DNA from 4 places in the Paraburkholderia agricolaris genome. Region 4 is predicted to be linked to each of the others. Evidence: riboswitches for the same ligand, from Rfam matches in the RefSeq annotation. Region 4 holds a riboswitch; each other region holds the start of a gene.
The links. A riboswitch is a leader RNA that binds a small molecule or an ion and turns the genes downstream of it on or off. The one in region 4 is predicted to bind cobalamin.
Positions count from the first base shown of each region.

Region 1 (2,199 bases), on a different contig from region 4:
GCCGCATGGTTTGCTGCGATATCGGGCAGCAGGACGCTTTGCCAGGGCGTGATGCGCAGCGTGCTGTTGCCGTGCTGTTGGGAGAGTTTGGCGAGGCGGTGCAAGGTGGCGGCGTCGAGGCGTCCGAGAGGCGGTTGGCCGCCCGCGTGCTGCAGGCCCACGACGCGTTGAGCGTGCGCGCCGAGCCGCAGCGTGGCATCGGCAGGCGTGCCGCGTTGCCAGTGTGCGAGCGACGCGTCGCGTGACAGCGGGAAATCGATGTACTGACGAGCGTGCTGCAAAACGGCGTCGATGGAATGCGCGGTAAGCAGATGACGCATGCGCGTGGCATCGGCGGCGGCCAGATCGAGGAACGTATGCAGCAGCGCGCGAACCAGGCCGGTGACCTGCGTAGGCAGTACGGCGCCGAGGGCGCCAGGTTTCGCGTTCGTCTCTCCAGCGGGGCAACCGGCCAAGCCGAACACAAATCGCACGCCGTCATCGGCTTGCGTCGCCGCCAGCCAGACATCGTGCGGATGATCGACTCTCGCAAGGCGCTCGCCGCCGTCGAGCAATAGCGCGAATTTGGGCGACAGCGCCGCGAAACGCGCTTCGGTTTGCAGCAAGGCAAGCAGTTCGGTGCAAAGGGGCCGCGTGTCGAACAGTGCAAATGGATCGCGCCCGGCAGTCGGACTCACCATCACATTGCGCACGTCGTCCGCCGAAGTCGCGAGCAGCAAACTGGCAGCATCTACCGCAGCGTTGGCTGGAATCGGTCCGACAGCCGGTCCAAGGCCCGCGTCGACGAGTGCCGCGATCAGTGCCGTTTCATGCCCGCCTTGTACAGCATGCACGCCACGCACCTGCAGATTCGCGCGATTGGTCAGCTCGATTACACCGCTTGCATGCCGCGTGCTGGCCTCGGCGATCGCGATGGCCTGTGCGGCGCTCAACTCACCGCCGGGCAGTTTGATCCGGCAGATCCCACCGTCGCGCGCGGCGACGATGCGCAGCAGCCCCGGACACGCCGAAGGCCGCAGCGCGAGCGCCGCGTCGGGTAAAACAGTGGAGGGCGAAGCTTGATTCAAGACGGACACCGGGTTGAGCGTCGCGCGATGGCCCGAGCGCCGCCCTTACGGGCATTGCTGCGGCATCGGTACACCCCGCCCGATGGTGGCTGGCACGAACAGTCTGGCCGGCAGGTCTCCTGGCTGGCAGGTCATCGTCCGCCGCCGCCTTCCCGGTCGAACCAGTGGCGCGCAGCGCAGGCGGACTCGCTGCATACAGTTGCGGGGGCAGCCACAGCGACACTGTGTTCCCTCTTCGGCCCCGAAGGGCACCGGCGGCTGTATTATGCCTTTTTTCGAACAGCACAACGAGGCTGGACGCTTTGACCGGCGTGGCACAGCGCAATATTTGACGATACAGAATGAGGATGGATGCATGCCGGCGTGGCTGACTGTGGTGGGCATAGGCGATGACGGCTTCGCCGGTTTGGGGCGGCCCGCGCGGCGTGCTTTGCTGGAAGCGTCGGTGGTTTATGGCGGCGAACGTCATCTGGCGATGCTGCCCAGGCGTCTGGCTGCGCGCCGGACGGCATGGCCGAAGCCGTTCGATCTTGCACCTTTGCTGGCGGAGCGTGGTGGGCCCGTGTGTGTGCTGGCGAGTGGCGACCCGATGCTGTTCGGCGTCGGCGCCACGTTGGCGCGGCAATTGCCGACCGGTGAATTGCGGGTGCTGCCGGCGCCGTCGTCGCTATCGCTAGCGGCTGCACGGCTGGGCTGGCCGTTGCAGGATGTGGCCACGGTTTCGCTAGTGGGGCGGCCATTGCCGGCGCTGAATGCCCATTTGTACGACGGCGCACGCGTGTTCGTTTTGAGCGCTGACGGGCGTACACCCGCAGCGCTGGCTGAGTTGCTGAACGCGCGCGGTTTCGGCGCGACCCGGATGAGCGTGCTGGAACATTTGGGCGGCGACCTGGAGCGGTGTATCGACGGACGCGCCGACCAGTGGTCCGCGGGCGACGTGGCGGCGCTGAACCTGGTCGCGCTTGAATGCCGTGCAACGGAAGGCGCGCCGCGTTTGCCGTTGACCACCGGCTTGCCCGACGACGCCTTTCGCCACGACGGCCAGTTGACCAAGCGCGACGTCCGCGCGATCACGCTGGCGCGCCTCGCGCCGACGCCTGGCGAACTGCTCTGGGATGTCGGCGCGGGCAGT
Region 1 covers NZ_QPER01000002.1:1,771,758-1,773,956, forward strand. The annotation lists gene cobG (precorrin-3B synthase) at 1-1,076, opposite strand, end outside; cobalamin riboswitch at 1,160-1,338, opposite strand; gene cbiE (precorrin-6y C5,15-methyltransferase (decarboxylating) subunit CbiE) at 1,423-2,199, shown strand, end outside.
Region 1: it holds a riboswitch for cobalamin, as region 4 does, so the genes downstream of both, cobG (precorrin-3B synthase) here and GH665_RS10010 (HoxN/HupN/NixA family nickel/cobalt transporter) in region 4, are expected to answer to the same signal.

Region 2 (2,199 bases), on a different contig from region 4:
GCGAGGCCCGTCGTCAGTTGATGATCGAGTTGCCGGTCGGCGCCGCCTGCATTGTCGTACGACAGATCGGACTTGTGATACAGAGCGAACGCGGAGAGCGACCAGTTGTCGTGTGCGTAGCCGAGTCGCGCGTCCACGTCCTGCGCGTGGTACGGATTGCGGCCGTCCTCGTGACCATAGGCGTACGGCTGGGTCGCATCGATCCCGGCAGTGTTGTAGTCGTGCAGGCCGAGCGAGTAGGTCAGCCCCGAGAGTGCGGAGAGCGGACCCGTGGACGGGATACTGCCCGACGTGCGGAGCTGTGTGTCGAAGGTCTTGTTCGAACCGCCGCCTACCGAGACCGTGGTCCGATTCGGCTGATTGGATGCATGGTTGGTGAATAACTGTATGACGCCGCCCATCGCGTCCGCGCCGAACGAGGCGGCCGCCGGTCCCGAGATCACCTCGACGCGGTCGAACGCGGAGGTTGGCAGATCGGCCCACGCAGCTTGCCCGGTGGTCGAGGAACCGACCCGGATGCCGTCGATAAACACCGCGACCTGACTGGCCGACGAGCCCCGGATGCTGACCGCGGCGGAAGAACCTGGTCCGCCGCTTTGCGAAATGGTGACGCCAGGCAGCGTGGCGAGGGCCTGCGTGATACTCGGATCGGCTGGCGACAGACGGTCGAGATCGGCGCGCGTCAGGACCTGAGTGGTGGCGAAGCGTCGGTCGAACGATTGCGGCAGATGTTGCGTGTCGCCGCTGACGAGAATATTCGGCAGCGTGGTTTCTGCCGGAGTCTGCTCCGGCTGCTGCAACGACGTGCCGTCCGCGGCCTGTGCAACCTGCCATGCCGAGACGGTCAGGGCGGAGGTGATGATGAGTTGGCGGAACTTCATGATGAGATGTGTTCGTTCTTGCAGATTTCTGTGGGTAGAGGGCTACGGGGCTAGGGGGCCAGCAGGCCGTTTAGCCGCGTTCAAAGGTTTAACGTCTGGCGCAACAGGCTTCCAGTTCGTCGTAGCGCTTCATGCGATAGGGGACGAACGAGCCAGGCCAGGCGGCAATCCTGAAGGCGGCGAAAGCGCTATCAATGGCGATGACGCGCCAGCGCGAGGTTCCCCTTGTAGGGAACCGGGTTGAACAGCAGTGGACATGACAGATCCTGAGGCTTGGGCTGTCTTTGCAGCGGGCGACCGCTCAAGAGCGGTGCTTGCACATCGGGACACCCCGCCCGGTGCGGCTGCGCAGACCTCGGTTCGATGGCAGGTCTCCTGGCTCACGGGTCAATGTCACGTGCCGACCTTCCCGGTGCTCTGCTCCAGTGGTCATGAATGGCACGGACTCGCCGCTTACAGTTGCGGGGGCAGCCGCAGATTCGGAGCATGGCTGCTCGTACTGCGTTCCCTTTTGATCCCGGTAACGGGAACCATCAGCGCGAAGCGTACCGATGCGTCGTGGTGGCCGTCAATCACTACGGCGTTGGCGGTACGCTTCCTGTTGTTATTACGTCTGGCTTACTGGGTTGCGAGCCTTTGCCGCAGTGCCCTGGCGGCCAGCACCATGTTGGACAAGGCGGCTTCCGTCTCCGGCCAGCCCCGGGTTTTCAGGCCGCAGTCGGGGTTGACCCACAGACGCTCGGCGGGGATGACCTCGCATGCGCGTTCGAGCAGCCGCTGCATGGCTTCGACGCTCGGCACGCGCGACGAATGGGTGTCGTATACGCCGGGTCCGATTCCGTTCGGATAGGCGAACTCGCCGAAGCCGTCGAGCAACTCCATCGAAGAGCGGGATGTCTCGATCGTAATCACGTCCGCATCCAGCGCGGCGATCGACGGCAGAATGTCGTTGAACTCCGAGTAGCACATATGGGTGTGGATCTGCGTGGCGTCGGAGACGCCGCCCGCTGAAATCCTGAAGGCCCGGGTCGCCCAGTCGAAGTAGTCGGACCAATCCGCCTTATGCAGCGGCAAGCCCTCGCGGAAGGCGGGCTCATCGATCTGAATGATGCGGATGCCGGCCTTTTCGAGGTCCACGACTTCGTCGCGAATGACGAGCGCCAGTTGGAGCGCCGTGGTTGAGCGCGGCTGGTCGTCACGAACAAACGACCATTCGAGCATGGTGACCGGTCCGGTCAGTACGCCTTTCACCAGGCGGTCGGTCAACGACTGCGCATGACAGGCTGCGTCCACGATCATCGGCTCGGGCCGGTAGATG
Region 2 covers NZ_QPER01000002.1:2,818,255-2,820,453, reverse strand. The annotation lists gene GH665_RS33890 (TonB-dependent receptor domain-containing protein) at 1-881, opposite strand, end outside; cobalamin riboswitch at 1,230-1,431, opposite strand; gene metE (5-methyltetrahydropteroyltriglutamate--homocysteine S-methyltransferase) at 1,500-2,199, opposite strand, start outside.
Region 2: it holds a riboswitch for cobalamin, as region 4 does, so the genes downstream of both, GH665_RS33890 (TonB-dependent receptor domain-containing protein) here and GH665_RS10010 (HoxN/HupN/NixA family nickel/cobalt transporter) in region 4, are expected to answer to the same signal.

Region 3 (2,199 bases), on a different contig from region 4:
TGGAGAGTCGTTATTTGTCTGTTCGCCGACGGCCTGGGCGCTGCCCGAGGAGGCTATCGCCACCGTGACGCCACTGTGTACGGTTTTACGCACGAGCAGCCGCGTGTTGTGGGCATCGGCCACATCGGCCACATCGAACGCGCCGGCCGCAGCGAGCAGCGCGCATGGCTCGCAGACGCCGTCTATGCCGAGATGTTCGCGCACCGCCGCCGACGGATCGTCCACGGATATCGCCGCAATTTGCGCGCGGCTGAACAACTTCAGCGGCAGCGCGTGGCGTGTGCAGAATTCGAGCAAACCGGCTTCGTGGGCTTTGGTGTCGACCGAGGCAATCGCAGCGATTTCGCCGAATGTATGCGAGCGGAGCGTGGCGCGCACAGCCGCTTCGATCTGCTCAGCCGAACTGTGCAAGCGACAACCGATGCCGATGCTGAGTGTTTTCATGAAGGGTCTGCGAGAGTTGCGGTGGTCCAGGCGGCCCGTAGGGGCGGGCACCCAACGCGCGCATACAATAGCACACGGCAGGTCGCGCCGGCATGGCGAAAAGGCCCTGCTACACCCCGTGTTTCCTTGACGGCATGGGGCTCTCGGCCTAAACTCGCACGCACTTTGGTGCTCGTGTGCGCGCTCGTGCGCATGCAGTTAAACGGGAAACAGGGTGCCCACCTGCCATGGACCGGGCTAACCTGTGCTGCCCCCGCAACGGTAAGCGAAATGCGGTTCCAGATTGATTGTCTGGCGCCGCGGAGCCGGCTTCGATGTCCACGCGCAAGGCCGCGTCGGCATATGACCACTGGACGAGAAACCACTCGTCCGGGAAGGGGAAGCGGCGCTTTCGCCAGCCCGGATACCGGCCAGACGACGAAGAACGACCCCGCGGGGATGCGGCGGTGCGTTCATGACCGCATTTCTGTTTTCTGTTGCCCCGGCAACGCCGTTGTTCGTCCCCGTGTTTTGCCATTGTTATCGTTATTGCCTGCAGGGCGCGGCCCCGTTTGCATGACCGATACAGACAAAACGCGCAAACGCGCCGGCGTGCACCTGCAACTCCTACGGATGGACCTCACGATGCAAATTCAAATGCGCAAGATTCCCGTCACCATCGTCACGGGTTTTCTCGGCAGCGGCAAGACCACGCTGCTGCGGCACATTCTTCAGAACGCGGGCGGCAAGCGCATCGCGGTGATCGTCAACGAGTTCGGCGAACTCGGCATCGACGGGGAAATCCTCAAGGGTTGCGGCATCGGCTGCGATGAAAACGGCGTCGAAACCGAAGGCCAACTGTATGAACTCGCGAACGGCTGCCTGTGCTGCACCGTGCAGGAAGAGTTTTTCCCGGTGATGGAAAAGCTGGTGGAGCGCCGCGAGCAGATCGATCACGTGCTGATCGAAACCTCCGGTCTCGCGTTGCCGAAGCCGCTCGTGCAGGCTTTCAACTGGCCGCAGATCAAGAATAGCTTTACCGTCGACGCGGTCGTTACCGTGGTTGACGGGCCGGCCGCGGCGAGCGGCCAGTTCGCCGACAATCCGGTTGCGGTGGACGCGCAGCGCAAGGCCGATCCAAACCTCGATCACGAATCGCCGCTGCACGAACTGTTCGAAGATCAATTGTCGGCGGCCGATCTGGTGATTCTGAACAAAACCGACCTGCTTGACGAATCGCATCAGGCTTCGGTCGAAGCGCTTATTCGTGAAGAAATTCCGGCGCAGGTGAAGATCGTACGCGCGCAGATGGGCCAGCTCGACCTGCATACGCTGCTGGGTCTCGAAGCGGCCTCGGAGGAAACGATCCACTTGCGCCACGATCACCATGGTTCGGCTGACGACGCCGATCACCACCATGACGAGTTCGATTCGGTGGTGGTGCAGGCGAATGTTTCGTCGCGTGAGGCGGTGATCGCCGCGTTGCAAGGGCTGGTCGAAACGAACACGATTTACCGCGTCAAGGGTTTCGCTGCGCTGCCGGGCGCGGCGATGCGCCTCGTGATCCAGGGCGTGGGCCGTCGTTTCGATAGTTACTTCGACCGCCGCTGGCAAGCCGGGGAAGTGGGCGAAGGTCTGCAAAGCCGCTTCGTGCTGATCGGCGAAGACCTCGACCAGGCCGCGCTGCAACAGGCACTCGACGCCGCCCTGGGCGTCGCAGCGAGCGTCCAGCCGCAACAGGCGTAAGCGCTCATGCATCTGCTGCGCACCACGCCG
Region 3 covers NZ_QPER01000002.1:2,048,859-2,051,057, reverse strand. The annotation lists gene GH665_RS30515 (cobalamin biosynthesis protein) at 1-444, opposite strand, end outside; cobalamin riboswitch at 594-873, shown strand; gene cobW (cobalamin biosynthesis protein CobW) at 1,069-2,169, shown strand; gene cobN (cobaltochelatase subunit CobN) at 2,176-2,199, shown strand, end outside.
Region 3: it holds a riboswitch for cobalamin, as region 4 does, so the genes downstream of both, cobW (cobalamin biosynthesis protein CobW) here and GH665_RS10010 (HoxN/HupN/NixA family nickel/cobalt transporter) in region 4, are expected to answer to the same signal.

Region 4 (2,199 bases):
TGCTCGCCAACGCCGCGATGGCGTCCTGGGACATGCAAAGAGAAGTCCCTACGATGACGGTGTTCGCCGCTGAGGGTCTCGGCAACGCGCATGTGCCATTGCTCTTCCTCTACGGCGGCAAGGATTCGCTGGTCGATACCCACGCGACGCTTGCCCGCGCCACCGCGCTCAATCCTCGCATCGTCAGCAAGGTGTACGCTGAATCAGGCCACGCGCCGTTTATTGAGGAACCCGATCGTTTCAATCGCGACCTGGCCGAGTTCGTCAGAACGGCTACCGGGCAATGAAGACCGAGGTGCTGCCCGCCCTTGTGCGTTTGCCTCGCGGCGAACCGTCTTGCGGATGCCGGATAAGCGCCCCGGCGTAAACGATTCTGCATCCGCATGCACCGCCATGACGCCCAGGCCCAGCCGTTGCGCATGTTGCGCCAGACAGGTGCATGCCGGCAGCACATGGGATCGTTTGCAGGATCGGCTGAAATCCCCATGGCAACGGCATTCTCCGGCTGTTTGGATCGAAGGTGGCATGACTCTTGTGCATGTTTCTCAAACTCTCAGACAAAAGCGGATGCGGGATGCACGAATATCGATTACGACACAAACCATACTTGCCGCTCGACGCGCGCGCATTGTATAAGCGTCAGGCATCACCTTGTCAGGACGGAAAGTGAAGCCGGTGAGAATCCGGCACGGTCGCGCCGCTGTATCCGGTTGGGCAGTTTCACGATTGCCGAACCGGGAGTCAGACCTCTTGTCGCCCTGCTTCTACCTCAAATGGGACGCGCTCCTCCCAAGGACCTAACCGATGATTTCTCAGTTTGCAAAAGTTTTCAGTGACTCGAGTACGGAGGTGCGAAGCAAGCTCTTCGGTATCTACAGCCTGTTAATCGCGATCAACGTGCTCGCGTGGATCTGGGCCGTCGTGGCATTCCGCAACCATCCGCTGCTGCTCGGAACCGCGCTGCTGGCCTATGGTTTCGGATTGCGTCATGCCGTCGACGCCGATCACATCGCCGCAATCGACAATGTCACGCGCAAATTGATGCAGGAAAAGAAGCGGCCTGTGGCAGTGGGCTTCTTCTTTTCGCTTGGCCATTCAACGGTTGTCGTGCTCGCGTCCGTCGCCGTTGCGATTACTGCGTCCGCCATGCAAACGCGTTTCGATCACTACAAGGAAATTGGCGGAATCGTCGGAACCCTGGTGTCGGCGCTGTTTCTGTTCGCGATCGCGCTCATGAATCTGATCATTCTCAAGTCGATCTATAGCGCGTGGCGTCACGTCAGAAGCGGCGGCAAATATGTCGAAGACGATTTCGACATGCTGCTGGCGGATCGCGGGTTTTTGTCCCGGCTCTTTCGCCCGCTGTTCCGCCTGATTACGCGCAGCTGGCACATGTACCCGCTGGGCTTCCTGTTTGGCCTGGGATTCGATACGGCAACCGAAATCGGATTGCTCGGGATCGCCGCAACCCAGGCGTCCAGGGGTCTCTCTCCGTGGGCGATCATGGTGTTTCCCGTCCTGTTCAGCGCCGGCATGTCGCTGATCGATACGCTTGACGGACACCTGATGTTAGGCGCCTACGGCTGGGCCTACCTGAAACCGATCCGCAAAATCTACTACAACATGACCATCACGCTGGTGTCGGTCATCGTGGCGGTTGTGATCGGCGGTATCGAAGCGCTGGGGCTGATCGCCGACCAGTTGAAGCTGCAAGGTCCGGTGTGGGATGCCATCGGCACGCTCAATGATAATTTCGGAACCCTCGGCTACATCATCATCGGCATCTTCGTTCTCAGCTGGGTTACATCAGTCCTGATCTATCGGGCAAAGCGTTTCGACGAACTGGAAGTAAGCCGCTAACGGCACGCGTCAGTCCGCCTCTGGATTCGAGCGGACTGACCGCATTGAACGCGTGACCTCACACACTCGTAAGCCGGTTGTAACCCCACATTAAAATTAGTAATAGCGCTACATTGGACATGTGAAACCTTGTATCTTTGGCTGAATAGCCGCGTGGCATAATCAGCGCCTCGCTCTTACCTGTCTGCGTGCTCCGTCCTCAGCATGTTTCGCTCGCGCCTCCTGAAGATTGGCAACCTGCTCGGATTGCTTGCGATCCTGATGAGCACGCTTGCGCCAACGGTTTCGCAGGCGCTCGCGGCACATAACCGGCTGGGCGAAGCCCTCTCGAGCTACTGC
Region 4 covers NZ_QPER01000001.1:2,212,898-2,215,096, reverse strand. The annotation lists gene GH665_RS10015 (alpha/beta fold hydrolase) at 1-287, shown strand, start outside; cobalamin riboswitch at 624-769, shown strand; gene GH665_RS10010 (HoxN/HupN/NixA family nickel/cobalt transporter) at 805-1,860, shown strand; gene GH665_RS10005 (DUF2946 domain-containing protein) at 2,065-2,199, shown strand, end outside.